DNA from 3 places in the Klebsiella sp. PK01 genome. Region 2 is predicted to be linked to each of the others. Evidence: predicted binding sites of a transcription regulator. Region 2 holds the regulator's gene; each other region holds the start of a gene.
The links. Region 2 encodes Fur, which represses iron uptake genes when iron is present. Its sites were predicted from a motif close to ATAATAATGAGAACNACTATCAA; they were not measured.
Positions count from the first base shown of each region.

Region 1: a site for Fur is predicted at 2,353-2,375, ahead of sufA (Fe-S cluster assembly scaffold SufA). Genes of this name have one in related genera too.
Region 3: a site for Fur is predicted at 1,475-1,497, ahead of exbB (tol-pal system-associated acyl-CoA thioesterase). Genes of this name have one in related genera too.

Region 1 is NZ_JBYEZM010000001.1:850,527-856,835, reverse strand. Features, by position in the region: gene AC22LX_RS04140 (hypothetical protein) at 1-339, opposite strand, end outside; gene AC22LX_RS04135 (MBL fold metallo-hydrolase) at 517-1,326, shown strand; gene AC22LX_RS04130 (hypothetical protein) at 1,419-1,592, shown strand; gene AC22LX_RS04125 (small membrane protein) at 1,743-1,862, opposite strand; gene sufA (Fe-S cluster assembly scaffold SufA) at 2,416-2,793, shown strand; gene sufB (Fe-S cluster assembly protein SufB) at 2,796-4,283, shown strand; gene sufC (Fe-S cluster assembly ATPase SufC) at 4,300-5,046, shown strand; gene sufD (Fe-S cluster assembly protein SufD) at 5,021-6,292, shown strand; gene sufS (cysteine desulfurase SufS) at 6,289-6,309, shown strand, end outside.
Region 2 is NZ_JBYEZM010000004.1:482,597-488,905, reverse strand. Features, by position in the region: gene ybfF (esterase) at 25-798, shown strand; gene ybfE (LexA regulated protein) at 932-1,225, shown strand; gene fldA (flavodoxin FldA) at 1,375-1,905, shown strand; gene fur (ferric iron uptake transcriptional regulator) at 2,198-2,650, shown strand; gene tcuR (tricarballylate utilization LysR family transcriptional regulator TcuR) at 2,763-3,689, shown strand; gene tcuA (FAD-dependent tricarballylate dehydrogenase TcuA) at 3,787-5,190, shown strand; gene tcuB (tricarballylate utilization 4Fe-4S protein TcuB) at 5,177-6,309, shown strand, end outside.
Region 3 is NZ_JBYEZM010000003.1:481,818-488,126, reverse strand. Features, by position in the region: gene metC (cystathionine beta-lyase) at 120-1,307, opposite strand; gene exbB (tol-pal system-associated acyl-CoA thioesterase) at 1,559-2,290, shown strand; gene exbD (TonB system transport protein ExbD) at 2,297-2,722, shown strand; gene AC22LX_RS11925 (TIGR00645 family protein) at 2,854-3,348, shown strand; gene yghU (glutathione-dependent disulfide-bond oxidoreductase) at 3,392-4,258, opposite strand; gene AC22LX_RS11915 (DsbA family protein) at 4,308-4,868, opposite strand; gene gss (bifunctional glutathionylspermidine amidase/synthase) at 5,088-6,309, shown strand, end outside.

The sequences.
Region 1 (6,309 bases), on a different contig from region 2:
CGGCGCCGCGGATTCGGCTAACAGGATGAACGTTTGAGTGCTTACTACTTTCCCTTGTCCGTCTAACGATGAGGCCTGTAGCGTTGCGGTAGGGTAGTTGAAGCGTAATTCAACGGTTGCGGCATTTTTATCACTGACGTAAAAAACCTGCGTTAAATTATCCGCGCCCCAATACTTTCCGCCGCTGGATTGAAGCGGTTTGATCTTAAATCGATATACGTTCTGCGTGCGTATATCCCGGCGCTGGGAGTATTCGGCATTGTATTGCGCGCTTTGCGGCGCGTTAACCGAGCAGCCGGTAAGTAACCCCATTAATATTAATGCTGAAATTTTGCGCATGCCTTCCCCGTCCATCATTCATCTATTGCCGCCGGTTGATTATGCCCGTTAAGCCAAACGATAAAAAACGCAGAACGCTACCAAACTCGGTAGGTCGTTGCATCACGCGCCATCTGTCATATAGTTAAAAGAAGTGGTGGCACGCTTGTTATTGCATCATGGAACAGAGAGGGAGATATGACAATTACGCTTTGCAAAGCTTGCGGTACCTCCTATGAATTTAGCGGAGGCCCTACACAACAACATTGCCCGATCTGCGAAGACGAGCGTCAATTTGTTCCTGTGGGCGGGCAGCAGTGGATTACGTTAAATAAGCTTACCGCATCGCATAACAATAAGTGGCAGCAGCATAACAGTGGGCTTTTTAGCATTCGCACCATCCCCAGTTTTGCCATTAACCAGCGTGCATTTCTGCTGCGCACGCCGCAGGGTAATATTCTGTGGGACTGCATCGCCAACCTCGATGAGGCGACAAAAACGTTGGTTTCCGCGCTGGGCGGCCTGAAGGCCATCGCTATCTCACATCCGCATTACTACAGTTGTATGCAGGATTGGGCGGCGGAGTTCAAGGCGCCAATCTATCTGCATGGGGATGACCGCCAGTGGGTCATGCGCGACAGCCCGTGGATTACCTTCTGGGAGGGCGATAGTCTGCAACTGACGGCCGATGCCAGTCTGATCCGCCTTGGTGGGCATTTTGCTGGTGGCTGCGTCCTGCACTGGGCGCAGGGCGACGGCCTGCTATTATCCGGCGATATAGTCCAGGTTGCGCCGGGAGCTAACGCCGTTTCTTTCATGTGGAGTTATCCCAATATGCTGCCGCTGCCGGCTGCCACGGTGAGTGATATCCTCCGACGTCTCGACGGGGTGAAGTTTAGTCAAATCTACGGCGCGTTTGAAGGGCGGGAAATTCTGGTTAATGCCCAAGAAATCGTACGTCAATCGGGGAAAAAGTATGTGGCATGTTTGGCCAGACATAGCGTCTAGTTATGCCGGGCTCTCTTTAGGACGAAAAAAACTGAATCGGAAGTATTCTTGAACCAGTAATATGCCCGGCGAAAGTTCATGAGGAATTGGCCATGAATATTTCTGGTCTTGAGCGACACTTATTATTTTGTGTCAATGTTTCTGGTTTATTTACCACAAAAATGATAATCGATAGTCTGCATTGGGCATTGCTTGTAGCGGTTTTTTACAATGGGGTTTATATCATTGTTTTCTTCGCCAGCGAGTCACTTACCGTGGTGCAATAAATATTCTATGGAAAAGTCATTAAAGGCATGGCGAAGAGCGTCAGCGTGGGGGGGCTTTTCTTGTTGTGTCTGTATGCCCCTGTGACGGGGCATGATTGAAAATTATAATGGAAAGTCTTTTGATAGAAGTGGGGAATAATATTTGAGTTATTAATATTTCTTTTTGAATGTGTTTTTTTGTTTTTTTCGATCCTTGATATAGGAGATGAAAACAGCAACGGCAAGTAACAAAAGAATTATCACAATAATAACGAAAAATAAATTTTCCATTTGAGATATCCTCAGGAATGAAGATCGGCGATTTTATTGTTATGGCGAAGAATCTACCTCTCTACCAGGAAAAATCCTAGTAAAAAATACGCGTCAGATAACAAAAAGTATAACCGAATGATGGTTCATAATAGAGGTGGCATTAAATTCCGAATTCCAGCGGCAGAAACGCTATTTTCTATAGCTATTTACTATTATTTTCACTTTGATGACATCCTGAAGGCACAGGCGTTCTCAATCCTGACGCTGGCAAGGAAGTCGCCTGTGGCTACCACATAGACGGGCCTTTTGCCTATTCAATAAATAGGTATTTTCGATACATCTTTCTTCATTGCCACTTTATCTACGCGCTTATCCTAATAACTTATTATTTATCAATCTATTAATTGCAAAAAATGCGGCCTGATAACCTCTCGACCAGGGTCTATGCTTATAGAAAAGCGTAAAAAGGGGCGAAATGGCCGAATACCCCTGTTCCCGCAGGGTTGAAGTGATAATCATTATCACTAACATGAGGGTAGGGCCCGATAGCGGCAATCGATGAGGTAGAGCGATGGAATTACAAACAAGCACCTTTAATCCCGACGATTTTAACTGGCAGGGGCTGACGATGACCCCCGCGGCGGCAGCCCATATCCGCGAACTGATGCATAAACAGCCGGACAAGCAGGGGCTACGTCTGGGAATCAAAACCAGCGGCTGCGCCGGTTTTGGCTACGTGCTGGAGATGATTGCCGAACCGGCGGACGACGACCTGCTGTTTGAGCGCGACGGCGCGAAGCTGTTTGCGCCGCTGCAGGCGATGCCGTTTATTGATGGCACCGAACTGGATTATGTTCGCGAAGGCTTAAATGAAATATTCAAGTTTCATAACCCGAAAGCGCAGCACGAATGCGGCTGCGGCGAAAGCTTCGGGGTGCAGGCGGAGTAACTATGTCTCGAAATACTGAAGCAACTGACGATGTCAAAAGCTGGACCGGCGGCCCGCTCAACTATAAAGAAGGCTTCTTTACTCAGCTACAAACCGATGAGCTGGCCAAAGGCATTAACGAAGAGGTGGTTCGCGCGATTTCCGCGCGTCGTAATGAACCGGATTGGATGCTCGAATTTCGTCTCAACGCTTTTAAGGCGTGGCAGGAGATGGAAGAGCCGCACTGGCTGAAAGCGCATTACGATAAGCTCAATTATCAGGATTACAGCTACTACTCGGCGCCATCCTGCGGTAACTGCGATGACACCTGCGCCTCGGAACCCGGCGCGGTACAGCAAACCGGGGCGAATACCTTCCTGACGAATGAAGTCGAGGAAGCCTTTAACCTGCTTGGCGTACCGGTGCGTGAAGGCAAAGAAGTGGCGGTGGACGCCATTTTCGACTCGGTATCGGTGGCGACCACCTACCGCGAGAAGCTGGCGGAGCAGGGGATCATCTTCTGCTCCTTTGGCGAAGCGATTCACGATCATCCAGAACTGGTGAAAAAGTACCTTGGTACCGTAGTGCCGGGCAACGACAACTTTTTCGCCGCGCTGAACGCCGCGGTCGCCTCTGATGGCACCTTTATCTACGTGCCGAAAGGCGTGCGCTGCCCAATGGAACTGTCGACCTATTTCCGTATTAACGCCGAGAAAACCGGCCAGTTTGAACGTACGATTCTGGTCGCCGACGAAGGTAGCTATGTGAGCTATATCGAAGGCTGCTCGGCGCCGGTACGCGACAGCTATCAGCTGCACGCGGCGGTGGTGGAAGTCATCATCCATAAAGATGCAGAAGTGAAGTACTCCACCGTGCAGAATTGGTTCCCCGGCGATAACAATACCGGCGGCATCCTTAACTTCGTCACCAAGCGCGCGCTGTGCGAAGGCGAAAACAGCAAGATGTCGTGGACCCAGTCGGAAACCGGTTCGGCTATTACCTGGAAATACCCGAGCTGCATCCTGCGCGGCGATAACTCGATCGGCGAATTCTTCTCGGTGGCGCTGACCAGCGGCCATCAGCAGGCGGATACCGGGACCAAAATGATTCATATCGGCAAGAACACCCGCTCGACCATTATCTCAAAAGGGATCTCCGCCGGACACAGCCAGAACAGCTATCGCGGGCTGGTCAAAATTATGCCGACCGCCACTAACGCCCGTAACTTCACCCAGTGCGATTCGATGCTGATCGGCCCGGACTGCGGGGCGCATACCTTCCCCTATGTCGAATGCCGCAATAACAGCGCCCAGCTGGAACACGAAGCCACCACCTCGCGTATTGGCGAAGATCAGCTGTTCTACTGTCTGCAGCGCGGCATTAGCGAAGATGATGCGATCTCGATGATCGTCAATGGATTCTGTAAAGACGTGTTCTCAGAATTGCCCCTGGAGTTCGCCGTCGAAGCGCAAAAATTGCTGGCTATTAGCCTTGAACATAGCGTCGGCTGATAATTAAGGAAAAAAGATGTTAAGTATTAAAGATTTGCAAGTCGCCGTAGAAGACAAAGAGATCCTGCGCGGGCTGAACCTTGAGGTGCGCCCCGGCGAAGTCCACGCGATCATGGGCCCTAACGGCTCAGGGAAAAGTACGCTCTCGGCGACCCTCGCCGGACGGGAGGATTACGAAGTCACCGGCGGCAGCGTCGAGTTTAAGGGCAAAGACCTGCTCGAACTCGCCCCGGAGGATCGCGCCGGGGAGGGCATTTTTATGGCTTTTCAGTACCCGGTGGAAATTCCCGGCGTCAGTAATCAATTTTTCCTGCAAACCGCGCTCAATGCGGTGCGCGGCTATCGCGGCCTGGAGGCGCTGGATCGTTTCGATTTCCAGGATTTAATGGAAGAGAAGATCAAACTGCTGAAGATGCCGGAAGATCTGCTAACTCGTTCGGTGAACGTCGGTTTCTCCGGCGGCGAGAAAAAACGCAACGATATTCTGCAAATGGCGGTGCTTGAGCCTGAGTTGTGTATCCTGGATGAATCGGATTCCGGGCTGGATATAGATGCCCTGAAGATTGTCTCGGAGGGGGTTAACTCGCTGCGCGACGGCAAACGCGCCTTTATTATCGTCACCCACTATCAGCGTATCCTCGATTACATCAAACCGGATTACGTCCACGTGCTGTATCAGGGGCGGATCGTCAAGTCAGGCGATTTTACTCTGGTTAAACAACTGGAGGAGCAGGGCTATGGCTGGCTTAGCGAACAGCAGTAACGCGCTGCAGCAGTGGCATCATCTGTTTGAAGCACAGGGCGAGGCGCGCACGCCGCAGGCCAATCAGCATCTGCAGCAGCTGTTGCGCCTGGGACTGCCGACGCGCAAACATGAAAACTGGAAATACACCCCGCTGGATACGCTGCTAAGCGGCACTTTTGTTGCAAGCCCGGCGACGCTCGGCGTGGCGCAGCGCGACGCGCTGGCGCTCAATCTCGACGCCTGGCGGATGGTGTTTGTCGATGGCCGCTTCAGCCCGGCGCTCAGTGACGATCTCGCCGCTAGCGGTTTTGACGTCAGCGTTGATAACCAGCGCCAGCATCTGCCGGAAGCGGTACAGCCGGAAGTGTTTCTGCATCTCACCGAAAGCCTGGCGCAGACGGTGACTCGCATCAGCGTGAAGCGTAACCAGCGCCCGGAAAAGCCGCTGCTGCTGATGCATATCACCAGCGGTCTGGCCGGCGACGAGCTTAATACTGCCCACTATCGTCATCATCTGGCGCTGGAGAGCGGGGCGCAGGCGACCATCATCGAACACTATACTAGCCTTGATGAGCAGCGGCATTTCACCGGCGGACGCCTGACCATGTCTGTCGCCGACAATGCCCATCTGCAGCATATCAAGCTGGCATTTGAAAATGGGCAAAGCTATCACTTTGCCCATAACGATCTGCTGCTTGGCCGCTATGCTTCGGCTTTCAGCAGCAGCTTCCTGCTGGGCGGCGCGGTGTTACGACACCATACCAGCACCCGTCTGGCTGGTGAAAACAGCAATCTGCGTATTAACTCGCTGGCGATGCCGGTGAAAAACGAGGTCTGCGACAGCCGCACCTGGCTCGATCACCGCGTTGGCTACTGCAACAGCCGTCAACTACACAAAACCATCGTCAGCGATAAGGGGCGGGCGGTGTTTAATGGTCTGATTAACGTCGCGAAACACGCGCTGAAAACCGATGGTCAGATGACCAATAACAATCTGTTGTTGGGAAGGCTGGCGGAAGTCGATACCAAACCACAGCTGGAAATTTACGCCGACGACGTCAAATGCAGCCACGGCGCTACCGTCGGGCGCATTGATGACGAACAGCTGTTTTATTTGCGCTCGCGTGGTATCGATCAACAGGCGGCGCAGCAGATGATCCTTTACGCCTTCGCTGCCGAGCTCACTGAAGCTATTAGCGATGATGCGCTGAAACAACAGGTGTTGGCGCGCATTGGCAAGCGCCTGCCGGGAGGAGATGCATGACATTTTCAGTAGAACGC
Region 2 (6,309 bases):
CGGAGCGAAAAAAAGAACTTTGCCATGAAATTAAATAGCCGAGCGCAATCTGCACAAAACCCGCACAATAAATCCCCAATCGTCCTGGTACACGGCCTGTTCGGCAGCCTGGACAACCTTGGGATCCTCGCCCGCGATCTGGTCGCCGACTACGATATATTGCAGGTCGATATGCGCAACCACGGCTTATCGCCGCGTTCGCCGGAGATGACCTACCGCGCGATGGCGCAGGATCTGTTGGATACTCTTGACGATCATCAGATAGAGAAAGCGACCTTTATCGGCCATTCAATGGGCGGCAAAGCGGTGATGGCGCTGACCGCGCTGGCGCCGGATCGCATCGCCGGGCTGGTGGCGATTGATATTGCGCCGGTGGCTTATCACGTCCGCCGTCATGATGAGATCTTCGCGGCGATTAACGCCGTCAGCGAATCCGCCGCCAGCACCCGCCAGCAGGCGGCGCAGGTGATGCGCGAGCATATAAATGAAGAAGGCGTCATTCAGTTTCTGCTGAAATCCTTTGTCGACGGCGCGTGGCGCTTCAACGTGCCGGCGCTGTGGGATCAATACCCGCATATTGTCGGCTGGGAAACGGTGCCAGCCTGGCCGCACCCGGCGCAATTTATTCCCGGCGGCAACTCCCCTTATGTTACCGATGAATACCGCGACGCGCTGCTGGCGCAATTCCCGCAGGCCCGCGCTCACGTCATTGCCGGCGCCGGACACTGGGTGCATGCGGAAAAACCCGAGGCGGTTTTACGCGCAATTCGCCGTTATCTGAGCACAATTGAAGCCTGAGTGGCTAAAAAACGCCCGACCGCGCGGCATAATGCCCGCGGTCGTTGGCGCGGCGGTTCGCCTGATGTATTATGGCGCGCTATCTGCGCCGGCTATAGCCCGGCAGCTTGTTTCCCCGAAGTCACTCTGAATCATGGCAAAAGAACAAACGGACCGAACGACATTAGATTTGTTCGCAAATGAGCGTCGCCCGGGTAGACCGAAAACCAATCCGCTTTCGCGCGATGAACAACTGCGCATCAACAAACGCAATCAGCTCAAACGCGATAAAGTTCGCGGCTTGAAGCGCGTTGAGTTGAAGCTCAACGCCGATGCGGTCGACGCGCTTAATGAGCTGGCGGAAGCCCGCAACATGAGCCGCAGCGATCTTATCGAAGAGATGCTGATGCACCAACTGGCCTGCCTGCGTAACCAGGGCGAAGTCTGAAAAACGCAAAAAAATCGCTTTCATGTAGCAGAGTGTGCACCAGGACGTTATTGCTGTTTCCGCGCCCTTCCCTGTTCTGCTATGATTGCCGTTAACTGTAGGCATAATGCCACTACCACATCATTAAGTTTCAAGAGGTTATTTTACTCATGGCAATCATCGGCATCTTTTTTGGCAGCGACACCGGCAACACCGAAAATATTGCAAAAATGATCCAAAAGCAGCTCGGTAAAGACGTTGCTGAAGTTCACGACATTGCCAAGAGCAGCAAAGAAGATCTGGAAAGCCACGATATTCTGCTGCTCGGCATCCCAACCTGGTACTACGGCGAAGCGCAGTGCGACTGGGACGACTTCTTCCCGACGCTGGAAGAGATCGACTTCAACGGTAAGCTGGTAGCCGTGTTTGGCTGCGGCGACCAGGAAGATTACGCAGAATACTTCTGCGATGCGCTGGGCACCATTCGTGACATCATTGAACCGCGCGGCGCAACCATCGTTGGCCACTGGCCGACCGCGGGCTACCACTTTGAAGCTTCTAAAGGCCTGGCAGACGACGATCACTTCGTAGGTCTGGCGATTGATGAAGACCGTCAGCCGGAACTGACCAACGAGCGCGTTGAGAAGTGGGTGAAGCAGATTTCCGAAGAGCTGCATCTGGAAGAAATCAAAAACGCCTAAGAATCAAACAGCGCAGCTATTAAGCTGCGCTGAATTAATAGATAAAAGCAATCAAACTAATAGCTACAAGTTTTTAACTTTTCATCACATATCTGTACAATGTCCTCTGATTCCACGAGGTCACGTGACACAGTTTGTAGCTGGTAATTCGTTTTTGACAGCTTACAAGGCGCGATGGTTGCAGTTTTCATTTCAGAGTTGCAGCTCTATAATGAGACGCATTACATCGGGTGATTCTCTGTATTGCTTCCCTTTGAAGGAAGCCGATCTTTAGCAACAGGACAGATTCCGCATGACTGACAACAATATCGCATTAAAGAAGGCTGGCCTGAAAGTCACACTTCCCCGACTGAAAATTCTGGAAGTGTTGCAGGAACCGGATAACCATCACGTCAGTGCGGAAGATTTATATAAACGCCTGATCGATATGGGTGAAGAGATTGGTCTGGCTACCGTTTACCGCGTGCTGAACCAGTTCGACGATGCAGGCATCGTGACTCGTCACAACTTCGAAGGCGGTAAATCCGTATTCGAGCTGACTCAGCAGCACCACCACGATCACCTGATTTGCCTCGATTGCGGCAAAGTGATCGAGTTCAGCGATGATTCTATCGAATCCCGCCAACGTGAAATTGCTGCGCAACACGGCATCCGCTTAACCAACCACAGCCTGTACCTGTACGGCCACTGTGCGGAAGGCGACTGCCGCGAAGATGAACATGCCCACGATGCGGTGAATAAATAATTTCCCGTCTCGTTTGTCGTAAAAAGCCAACCTCAAGGTTGGCTTTTTTATGGGCGAAATCCGCCGGCATGCGTATTCTGTCAGAGCATAACGCCTTGTACGGAGAGTCAATATGGAGCTGCGCCAGCTACGCTATTTTGTCCGCATTGTGGAAACCGGCAGTATGGGCCGCGCCGCGCTCGATCTGAATATTGGCGTCTCTGCGCTCAGCCAGCAAATGGCGCGTCTGGAAAATGAACTCGCTATCCGCCTGCTGCAACGGACTTCGCGCGGCGTAATGCCCACCAGCGCCGGCCTCGCCTTTTACTCGCAGGCGCAACTGGCGCTGCGCCATGCTGACGATGCAATTCTCGCCGCGCGTGAAGCGCGCCTTTCCGGTCACGTCAGCGTCGGTATGGCGCCGAGCACCGCTTCTGTACTGGGCGTACCTTTTATCAACGCCATGCGCGAAAGCTACGCCGACGTCCGCCTGCACCTGGTGGAGAGCCTCTCCGGCAATCTGGAACGGATGATCAACACCCGCCAGCTCGATTTAGCCATCGTTTTCCAGAAAGAGAAGATCCTGCGCTGGAGCGCCCGACCCATTCTTGAGGAACGTCTGTTCCTGATTGGCGCCCATGACGTGCTGGCGCCGCTGCCCGGCGATAGCATCTCCCCGAACCAACTGGCCGCCATCCCGCTGATTATGCCAAGCCAGGGGCATGGCCTGCGCGGCAGGCTGGACGCTATTTGCCAGGAGCACGCCATCAACGTTGACGTGGTGGCTGAAATCGATGGCCTGGCCCTGCTGATGCGCGCCGTTCGTGACGGGCTCGGCGCCACGCTGCAGCCGGGCGCGGCGATTTCTCATCTCGACAGCCAGGCGCTAAGAGTGATCGGCGTCGATAATCCGGTACTTAGCCGACCGAATTTTCTGGTCAGTCTTTCCGATGACGAACTCACCCCGGCAGGCCTTGCGGCACGGGTAATGCTGGCAAAAGTCATGCGCCAGCTAGTTGAATCCGGCAACTGGCCGGGCGCCAGCCTTTACACACACTAAACCCCCCTTTAGCTTCACGCCATAGCGCCTGCCGCCCCCTGCACCTTACATTTCCATTACAAATTTAACAATTAGTCAAAGCGTAATGGAGCCGATAATGGTGGATGTACTGGTGATTGGCGGCGGCAACGCCGCGTTATGCGCCGCCTTAACCGCCCGGGAAGCAGGCGCATCCGTACTGCTGCTGGAAGCCGCGCCGCGGGAATGGCGGGGCGGTAACTCTCAGCACACGCGTAATCTGCGTTGTATGCACGATGCGCCGCAGGATGTCTTAGTCGACAGCTATCCGGAAGAAGAATACTGGCAGGATCTGCTGCGCGTTACCGACGGCAATACCAACGAAGCGCTGGCCCGTCTGGTGATCCGCACCTCGTCGCACTGTCGGGACTGGATGCGCCGCCATGGCGTTAACTTTCAACCGCCGTTATCCGGCGCCCTGCACGTCGCCCGCACTAACGCCTTTTTTATGGGCGGCGGCAAAGCCCTGGTCAATGCCTATTACCGCAGCGCCGAACAGATGGGCGTACAGATCCGCTATAACACCCCGGTACAGGCGCTTGAATTACGTGATGGCGAATTCGTCGCCGCGCTGGCAGGCACTGAGCGGATCGCCGCTAAAACCTGCGTGCTCGCCGCCGGCGGTTTTGAATCTAACCGCGAGTGGCTGCGCGAAGCCTGGGGGCAAAATGAGCGCGGCGAATGGCCTGCAGACAACTTTCTCATCCGCGGCACCCGTTTTAATCAGGGAGTGCTGCTCAAATTTATGATCGATGCCGGGGCCGATATCATCGGCGATCCTTCACAGTCGCACTGCGTCGCCATTGACGCCCGGGCGCCGCTCTATGACGGCGGCATCTGTACCCGCGTCGACTGCGTGTCGCTGGGGGTGGTGGTGAACCGCGATGCCGAGCGCTTTTATGATGAAGGGGAAGATTTCTGGCCCAAACGTTACGCCATCTGGGGCCGTCTGGTCGCCCACCAGCCGGGGCAAATCGGCTATTCGATCATCGACAGCAAAGCCGTTGGACAATTTATGCCGCCGGTATTTCCGGGCGCCCAGGCCAATACCATCGCAGAACTGGCGCGCCAATTGGGGCTGGACGGCGAACGTTTGTCACAGACCATCGCCAGCTACAATGCCGCCTGTACGCCAGGCCAGTTCGACCATACCCGTCTTGATAACTGCACCACCTCCGGCCTGACGCCGCCGAAGACCCACTGGGCGCGGCCTATCGATACGCCGCCTTATTATGGTTATGCCCTGCGTCCAGGGATCACCTTCACCTACCTCGGGCTGTACGTCAATCAACACGCCGCCGTCCACTTTGCCGGTAAGCCGAGCCGCAACCTGTTTGTCGCCGGCGAAATGATGGCCGGCAACGTACTGGGCAAAGGCTATACCGCCGGCGTAGGCATGTCGATTGGCACCACATTCGGCCGCATTGCCGGTCAGCAAGCCGCCCTGGCGGCACAGCAGGAGAAACATCATGAAGTCGCTTGAAAAGCTGATCATCGAGGCGCAAATCATCACCGAGCCGGAAGCGGAAGTCGAACGGGTGATGCAGGTCTGTAACGCCTGCCGCTATTGCGAAGGCTTTTGCGCCGTATTTCCGGCCATGACCCAGCGTCTGGAATTTGGCAAGGCGGATATTAACTATCTGGCGAACCTGTGCCACAACTGCGGCGCCTGCCTGCACGCCTGCCAGTATGCCCCGCCGCACGAGTTTGCGATTAATGTTCCCAAAGCGATGGCGGAAGTGCGGCTGGAAACCTATCAACATTACGCCCGGCCCGCCGCTTTCGGCAGTTTATATCGCCGTGCGGGGATCGCCATGGTGCTGGCGCTGGTCGCGGGTCTTGTCCTGTTTCTGCTGTTGGCGATGGGGCTCAAAGGCTCTCTGTTGCACCCGCCGCTGGCCGGTGATTTCTACCAGATTTTCCCGCATAACCTGCTGGCGTGGATGTTCGGTTCGGTTTTCATTGCGGCCATCGGTTTACTGATGAGCGGGGTGATTCGTTTCTGGCGCGAGATCTCGCCGGGCCAACCGCAGGCTGGCGATATCGCCAGGGCCTCACATGATGCGCTGACGTTGAAATATCTCGACGGCGGACACGGTAAAGGCTGTAACGAGGCCGATGACGCCTTCACCCTGATGCGCCGCCGTTTTCACCACTTCACTTTCTACGGTTTCATGCTCTGTTTCGCCGCCACGGTTGTGGCCACGGGCTATCACTATCTCGCCGGTTGGGAGGCGCCCTACCCGTTCTTTAGCGTACCGGTACTGCTGGGCACGCTCGGCGGCATCGGGCTGCTGGTAGGCCCTGCGGGTTTGCTATGGCTGAATCTGCGCCGCTCGCCGCTGCACGGCGACGCGCGGCAAAAACCGATGGATCGCGCTTTTATCCTGCTGTTGCTACTGACCAGTTTTACCGGGCTCGCGCTACTGGCGGGCCGGGACACCTCGTGGATGGGCATTCTGCTCGCTATCCATCTCGGGGTGGTGATGGCGCTGTTTTTAACGCTGCCTTACGGAAAATTTGCCCACGGATTTTATCGCTGTGCGGCGTTACTCAAGTGGGCGATTGAGAAGCGGCGCGGAAAACAGGCGGCAGTCGCAGG
Region 3 (6,309 bases), on a different contig from region 2:
AAGTGGTACCGTTTTTCGACTAGTGTACTCCTGAAGCGGCCCGAGCACCTTGATCCCGGGCGCAACAAAAGCGGCCGCTTTTCTGAAAGCGTCCGCTTTTGTTGCCACTTCCTGTCACTTTACACGATACGCGCGAAACCTGCCGCTAAATCCGCCAGCAGATCGTCAACATTTTCTAAACCTATGTGCAGTCGAATAAGAGTGCCGCTGAAATCCACTTCCGCCCCGGGGCGGATGGCCGCGATATGTTCCGGCTGGTTGGCGAGGATCAGTGATTCGAACCCGCCCCACGAGTAGGCCATGCTGAACAGGCTGAAGTTGTCCAGATAGGCTGACAGTTCGGCGTCGGTCAGACGTTTATTAAGGACGAAAGAGAACAGACCGCTGCTGCCGCTAAAATCGCGCTTCCAGAACTCGTGGCCCTTGCTGCCCGGCAGCGCCGGATGATTGACTCGCGCCACCTGAGGGTGCTGCGCCAGCCATTCGGCGACGCGCAGACTGCTTTCATGATGCTGACGCAGGCGGACGCCAAGCGTGCGCAAGCCGCGGCTGGTCATGTAGGCGGTGTCGGCATCGACCATCTGGCCCATCAGATAGGCATTTTCACATAATTGCTCCCAGCAGCGGGCGTTGGCCACCGCGGTGCCGATCATCCCGTCGGAGTGGCCAATTAAATATTTCGTTGCCGCCTGAATAGAGATATCGATACCAAAATCGAGCGCTTTAAACAGTACCCCTGCCGCCCAGGTGTTATCGATCATGATAATGGCTTGCGGCGCGACGCGGCGCACGGCGGCGACGATGGCCGGCACATCATGCACTTCCATGGTGATCGAACCGGGGGATTCAAGAAACACGACTTTAGTATTGGGTTGAATCAGGTTGGCGATATCCGCGCCGATGAGCGGATCGAACCAGCCGGTCGTCACCCCGAGCTTCGCAAGGATCTTAGTGCAGAAGTCCTGGCTGGGTTCATAGGCGGTGTTGGTCATTAACACGTGGTCGCCCTGTTCGACGAAGGCCAGAATCGTGTTGGCGACCGCGGCCGCGCCGCAGGGGAAGAGGGCGCAGCCAGCGCCGCCTTCCAGTTCGCACATGGCTTCCTGCAGCGAAAAGTGGGTTAGCGTGCCGCGGCGGCCATAAAACAGCTCGCCTTTGGCGCGGTTACGGGTGGCGTGTTTTTTAGCCTCGACGGTATCAAACACCAGCGATGAGGCGCGTTGGATAACGCTATTCACCGAACCCTGAGTATATTTTTTGCGGCGCCCGGCGTTGACCAGCGCGGTATCAAGATGTTTATCAGCCATGTTATAGAAACCTGTTTTTATACGTCTGGACGTCTAAACTACCATGAATACCGGTTTGTGTACCGGGCCGGAAACGATACAGGCAAAAATTTTCCCGAAACCGGCGTCAGCCGCTTTTTTACTGCGTAAGCGCAAAGAAAATAAACGTGATTTGCTGCACAGTGTAAATACTAATGAGAACCACTATCAATTCGATGTCGTTTTGATATTATTATGCTCAGTTTTTGTGATTGACGTCCTGGAGAAACAGTGTGGGTAATAATTTGATGCAGGCGGATCTCTCCGTTTGGGGTATGTATCATCACGCCGATATTGTCGTTAAGGTTGTGATGATTGGCTTGATTCTGGCTTCGGTAGTCACCTGGGCTATCTTCTTCGGCAAGGGCGCCGAAATGTTGTCCAGCAAGCGTCGCCTCAAGCGTGAGCAGCAGCAGCTCAGCGAAGCGCGTTCTCTCGATCAGGCTAACACTATCGCGAATGGATTCCATGCTAAAAGCCTGACCACTCAGCTGATTAACGAAGCCAATAATGAGCTGGAACTGTCGGCAGGCGTGGATGACAACGAAGGCATTAAAGAACGTACCGGTTTCCGCCTTGAGCGCCGCGTGGCGCAGGTTGGCCGCTATATGGGCCGCGGCAACGGTTATCTGGCGACTATCGGCGCCATCTCTCCGTTCGTCGGCCTGTTCGGTACCGTCTGGGGCATCATGAACAGCTTTATCGGTATCGCGCAAACGCAGACCACTAACCTCGCGGTTGTCGCGCCGGGTATCGCTGAAGCGCTGCTGGCAACGGCGATTGGTCTGTTTGCCGCGATCCCGGCGGTGGTTATCTACAACGTTTTCGCCCGCATGATTGCCAGCTACAAAGCCTCTCTCGGCGATGTGGCCGCGCAGATTATGCTGCTGCAAAGCCGTGACCTTGACCTGAACGCCAGTGGTTCTCAGCCGCTGCGTCCGGCGCAGAAATTACGGGTAGGTTGATCCGCTATGGCGATGCATTTTAACGAAAACCTCGATGATAACGGCGAAATGCACGACATTAACGTGACGCCGTTTATCGACGTCATGTTGGTGCTGTTGATTATCTTCATGGTGGCGGCGCCGCTGGCCACCGTGGACGTCAAAGTCAATCTGCCTGCCTCATCCAGCCAGCCGCAGCCGCGTCCGGAAAAACCGATTTATCTGTCGGTGAAAGCCGACAAATCGATGTTCCTCGGCAACGATCCGGTGACCGAAGAGAGCGTGATTGCCTCGCTGGACGCGCTGACTCAGGGTAAGAAAGACACCACCGTGTTCTTCCGCGCCGACAAAACCGTCGACTACGAGACGATGATGAAAGTGATGGATACGCTGCATCAGGCCGGTTACCTGAAAATTGGTCTGGTGGGCGAAGAGACCGTCAAAGCGAAGTAATTTCCCCCAGGATATCTCCCGAAAGGCCAACACTGCGTTGGCCTTTTTTATTTCCCCGCCGCCTGCACACCGTTTTGATATGGACCAGCTGCGATATAATGGCCGCCATTTTTACAAACTGACAGGACCTTATGGAACGCTTTCTGGAAAACGCTATTTATGCTTCGCGCTGGCTGCTGGCGCCGGTTTATTTCGGCCTCTCGCTGGGGCTTATCGCGCTATCGATAAAATTTTTTCAGGAGATATTCCACATCCTGCCGCATATCTTCAGCGTCGGCGAGTCGGATCTGATTCTGACGCTGCTTTCGCTGGTCGATATGACGCTGGTGGGCGGGCTGCTGGTGATGGTGATGTTTTCCGGTTATGAAAACTTCGTCTCGACGCTGGATATTAACGAAGGTAAAGAGAAGCTCAACTGGCTTGGCAAAATGGATGCGACATCGCTGAAAAACAAGGTGGCGGCGTCGATTGTGGCTATCTCTTCCATTCATCTGCTGCGGGTGTTTATGGATGCGAAGAACGTGCCGGATAACAAGCTGATGTGGTACGTCATTATCCATCTCACATTTGTGCTGTCAGCCTTTGTGATGGGCTATCTCGATCGCCTGACCAAGGTAAAACACTGATGTGACAACTTACCCGGCAGCTCCGCGCCGCCGGGTAAGGGCATCACGCCTGGCGCTTGTCTTCGGTCTGCGTGTCGAAATCGCGGGCGTCGTGGCGCTCGTGCAACTGCTCGTCGAGCGGGCCATTGGTGCGGTTAACCATCCGTCCGCGCTTCACCGCCGGGCGATTGCCCACATCCTGCGCCCAGCGCAGCACGTTAACGTAACTGCCGGCATCGAGGAATTCCGCGGCGTTATAGACGTTGCCCAGCACCACGTTGCCGTACCACGGCCAGATCGCCATATCGGCGATGGTGTACTCTTCCCCCGCCACAAAGCGGCCGCGCGCCAGCTGCTTATCCAGCACGTCGAGCTGACGTTTCGCTTCCATGGTAAAGCGGTCGATGGCGTACTCGATTTTCACCGGCGCATAGTTATAGAAGTGGCCAAAGCCGCCGCCGAGGAACGGCGCTGCGCCCTGTAGCCAGAACAGCCAGTTCAGCGTTTCGGTGCGCCCGGCCGGGTCTTTCGGCAGGAAGAAACCAAATTTTTCCGCCAGATAGAGCAGGATGCTGCCGGATTCAAATACCCGGGTCGGCGGAGTGGTGGAGTGGTCGCTCAGCGCCGGGATCTTCGAGTTTGGGTTCACTTCGACAAAGCCGCTGGAGAACTGATCGCCTTCGCCGATACGAATCAGCCAGGCGTCATACTCAGCGCCAGCCACGCCCAGCGCCAGCAGCTCTTCCAGCATGATAGTCACTTTCTGCCCGTTCGGCGTGCCCAGCGAATAGAGCTGTAGCGGGTGATTGCCAACGGGCAGCACTTTTTCATGCGTCGCGCCGGAAACCGGACGGTTGATATTGGCGAACGCGCCGCCGTTATTCTGTTTCCATTCCCATACTTTCGGTGGTTGGTATTGATTGTCGGACATACTGACCTGCCTCTTTAGTAAGGTGTACAAAAAAGTCTAGCAGCTAATCTCAGGCCATAATCCGCGCGGCCCACACGCTGACGTCATCGCCGCTGCCGAGATCGGGCTGCACCAGGCCGTTGACCATAAACGTCGGCGACACATGGATGCCGTTCTGGCGGGCGTATTTACTGTGCCATTTGATTTCGTTTTGCAGCTCAGGGCGGGCAAATGCCGCCGCCAGCGACACGTGGCTATAGCGCTCAAGGCGCTCGATAATTTGCTGCGGAGTGGTATTCATATTCGGCCCGCTGCAGTGGTCGGTGAATTCAAACTCTTCACGATGATCGGCGACCGCCTGCAGGACTTTGTGCGCCTGCTCTCTGCCGTGCGGCAGGGTGGAGGCGGCCAGCACGCAGCGCACGATTACCCCGGAAAACAGATGCCACGGCTGGGACTGCAGGCGAATCTTAATCGTGACGTTCTCGGCGCCGACTTCATCCAGCAATTCATCAAGCTTGTTGAAGGCGCGAACGGAAAACGGACAGGTTGGTTCGAGGAATACTTCAAAAGTCCGCGGGCCATGTCCCCAGACCAGCGGCTGGGCATTGAGATGCGAAGGTGCGCTCATTGTCGACTCCTGATGTAGTGATGTTTTTTTGTTATGTGTTGGCTAACAATATCACTTTTGCCAATGGACGCCGGGTTATTTTCTATAAGGGCACGTTTAGCTAATCGAATGAGTGGTATCATCATTTCACCTCTGTCTGGTAAGTGCCTGCGGCAGGATAAGAAGAGGGAGTTTTGTTCCGCCAACTGCCCGGGCTGCATTAATTTGAGGTCAGGCTAAATGAGTAAAGGATCGACCAGTATTGACGCCCCTTTCGGCACGCTTTTAGGCTACGCGCCGGGCGGCGTGGCAATTTATTCTTCGAATTACAGTAGCTTAAATCCACAAGATTATCCGGATGACGCCGCTTTCCGCAGCTATATCGGCAATGAGTATATGGGGCATAAATGGCAGTGCGTGGAGTTCGCGCGGCGCTTTTTATTCCTCACCTACGGCTTTGTCTTTACCGACGTCGGTATGGCTTACGAAATCTTCTCGCTGCGCTTTCTGCGCGAAGTGGTCAATGACAACATTCTTCCCCTGCAGGCCTTCGCCAACGGCTCGCGCCGTCCGCCGATCGCCGGTTCGCTGCTGATCTGGCAGAAGGGCGGCGAGTTTAAACATACCGGACACGTGGCGGTGATTACGCAACTGGTAGGGAATAAGGTCCGTATCGCCGAGCAGAACGTCATCCACGCGCCGCTGCCGCAGGGCCAGCAGTGGACCCGCGAGCTAACGCTGGAAGTGAAAGACGGCGTCTATACCATCAAAGATACTTTTGCCGATACCGAAATTTTAGGCTGGATGATCCAGACCGCCGATACCGAGCACAGCCTGCCGCAGCCGGTGCTGCCGGGCGAGGAGATGAAAATCAGCGGCGCGCGGCTGCCGAATAAAGGCCAGTTCCGCGGTAACTGGCTCAATGAGAAAGACGCGCTGCAAAAGGCCTATGTTGAAGCCAACGGTCATTTCATCAATCAGGATCCCTACCAGTACTTCACCATCAGCGAGAGCGCCGAACAGGAACTGATTAAAGCGACCAATGAACTGCATCTGATGTATCTGCACGCCACTGATAAGGTGATGAAGGATGACAACCTGCTGGCGCTGTTCGATATTCCGAAAATTCTCTGGCCTCGTCTGCGCCTCTCGTGGCAGCGCCGCCGTCATCATATGATTACCGGGCGCATGGATTTCTGCATGGATGAGCGCGGGCTGAAGGTGTACGAATACAACGCCGACTCTGCCTCTTGCCATACGGAAGGCGGATTGATCCTCGAACAGTGGCTGAAACAGGGCTATCGCGGTACCGGCCATAATCCGGCGGAAAATCTGCTTGAGGAGCTGGCGGGGGCGTGGAAGCACAGCCGCGCGCGGCCGTTCGTGCACATCATGCAGGATAAGGATCTTGAAGAGAACTACCATGCCCAGTTTATTCAGCGTTCGCTAACCGAGGCGGGCT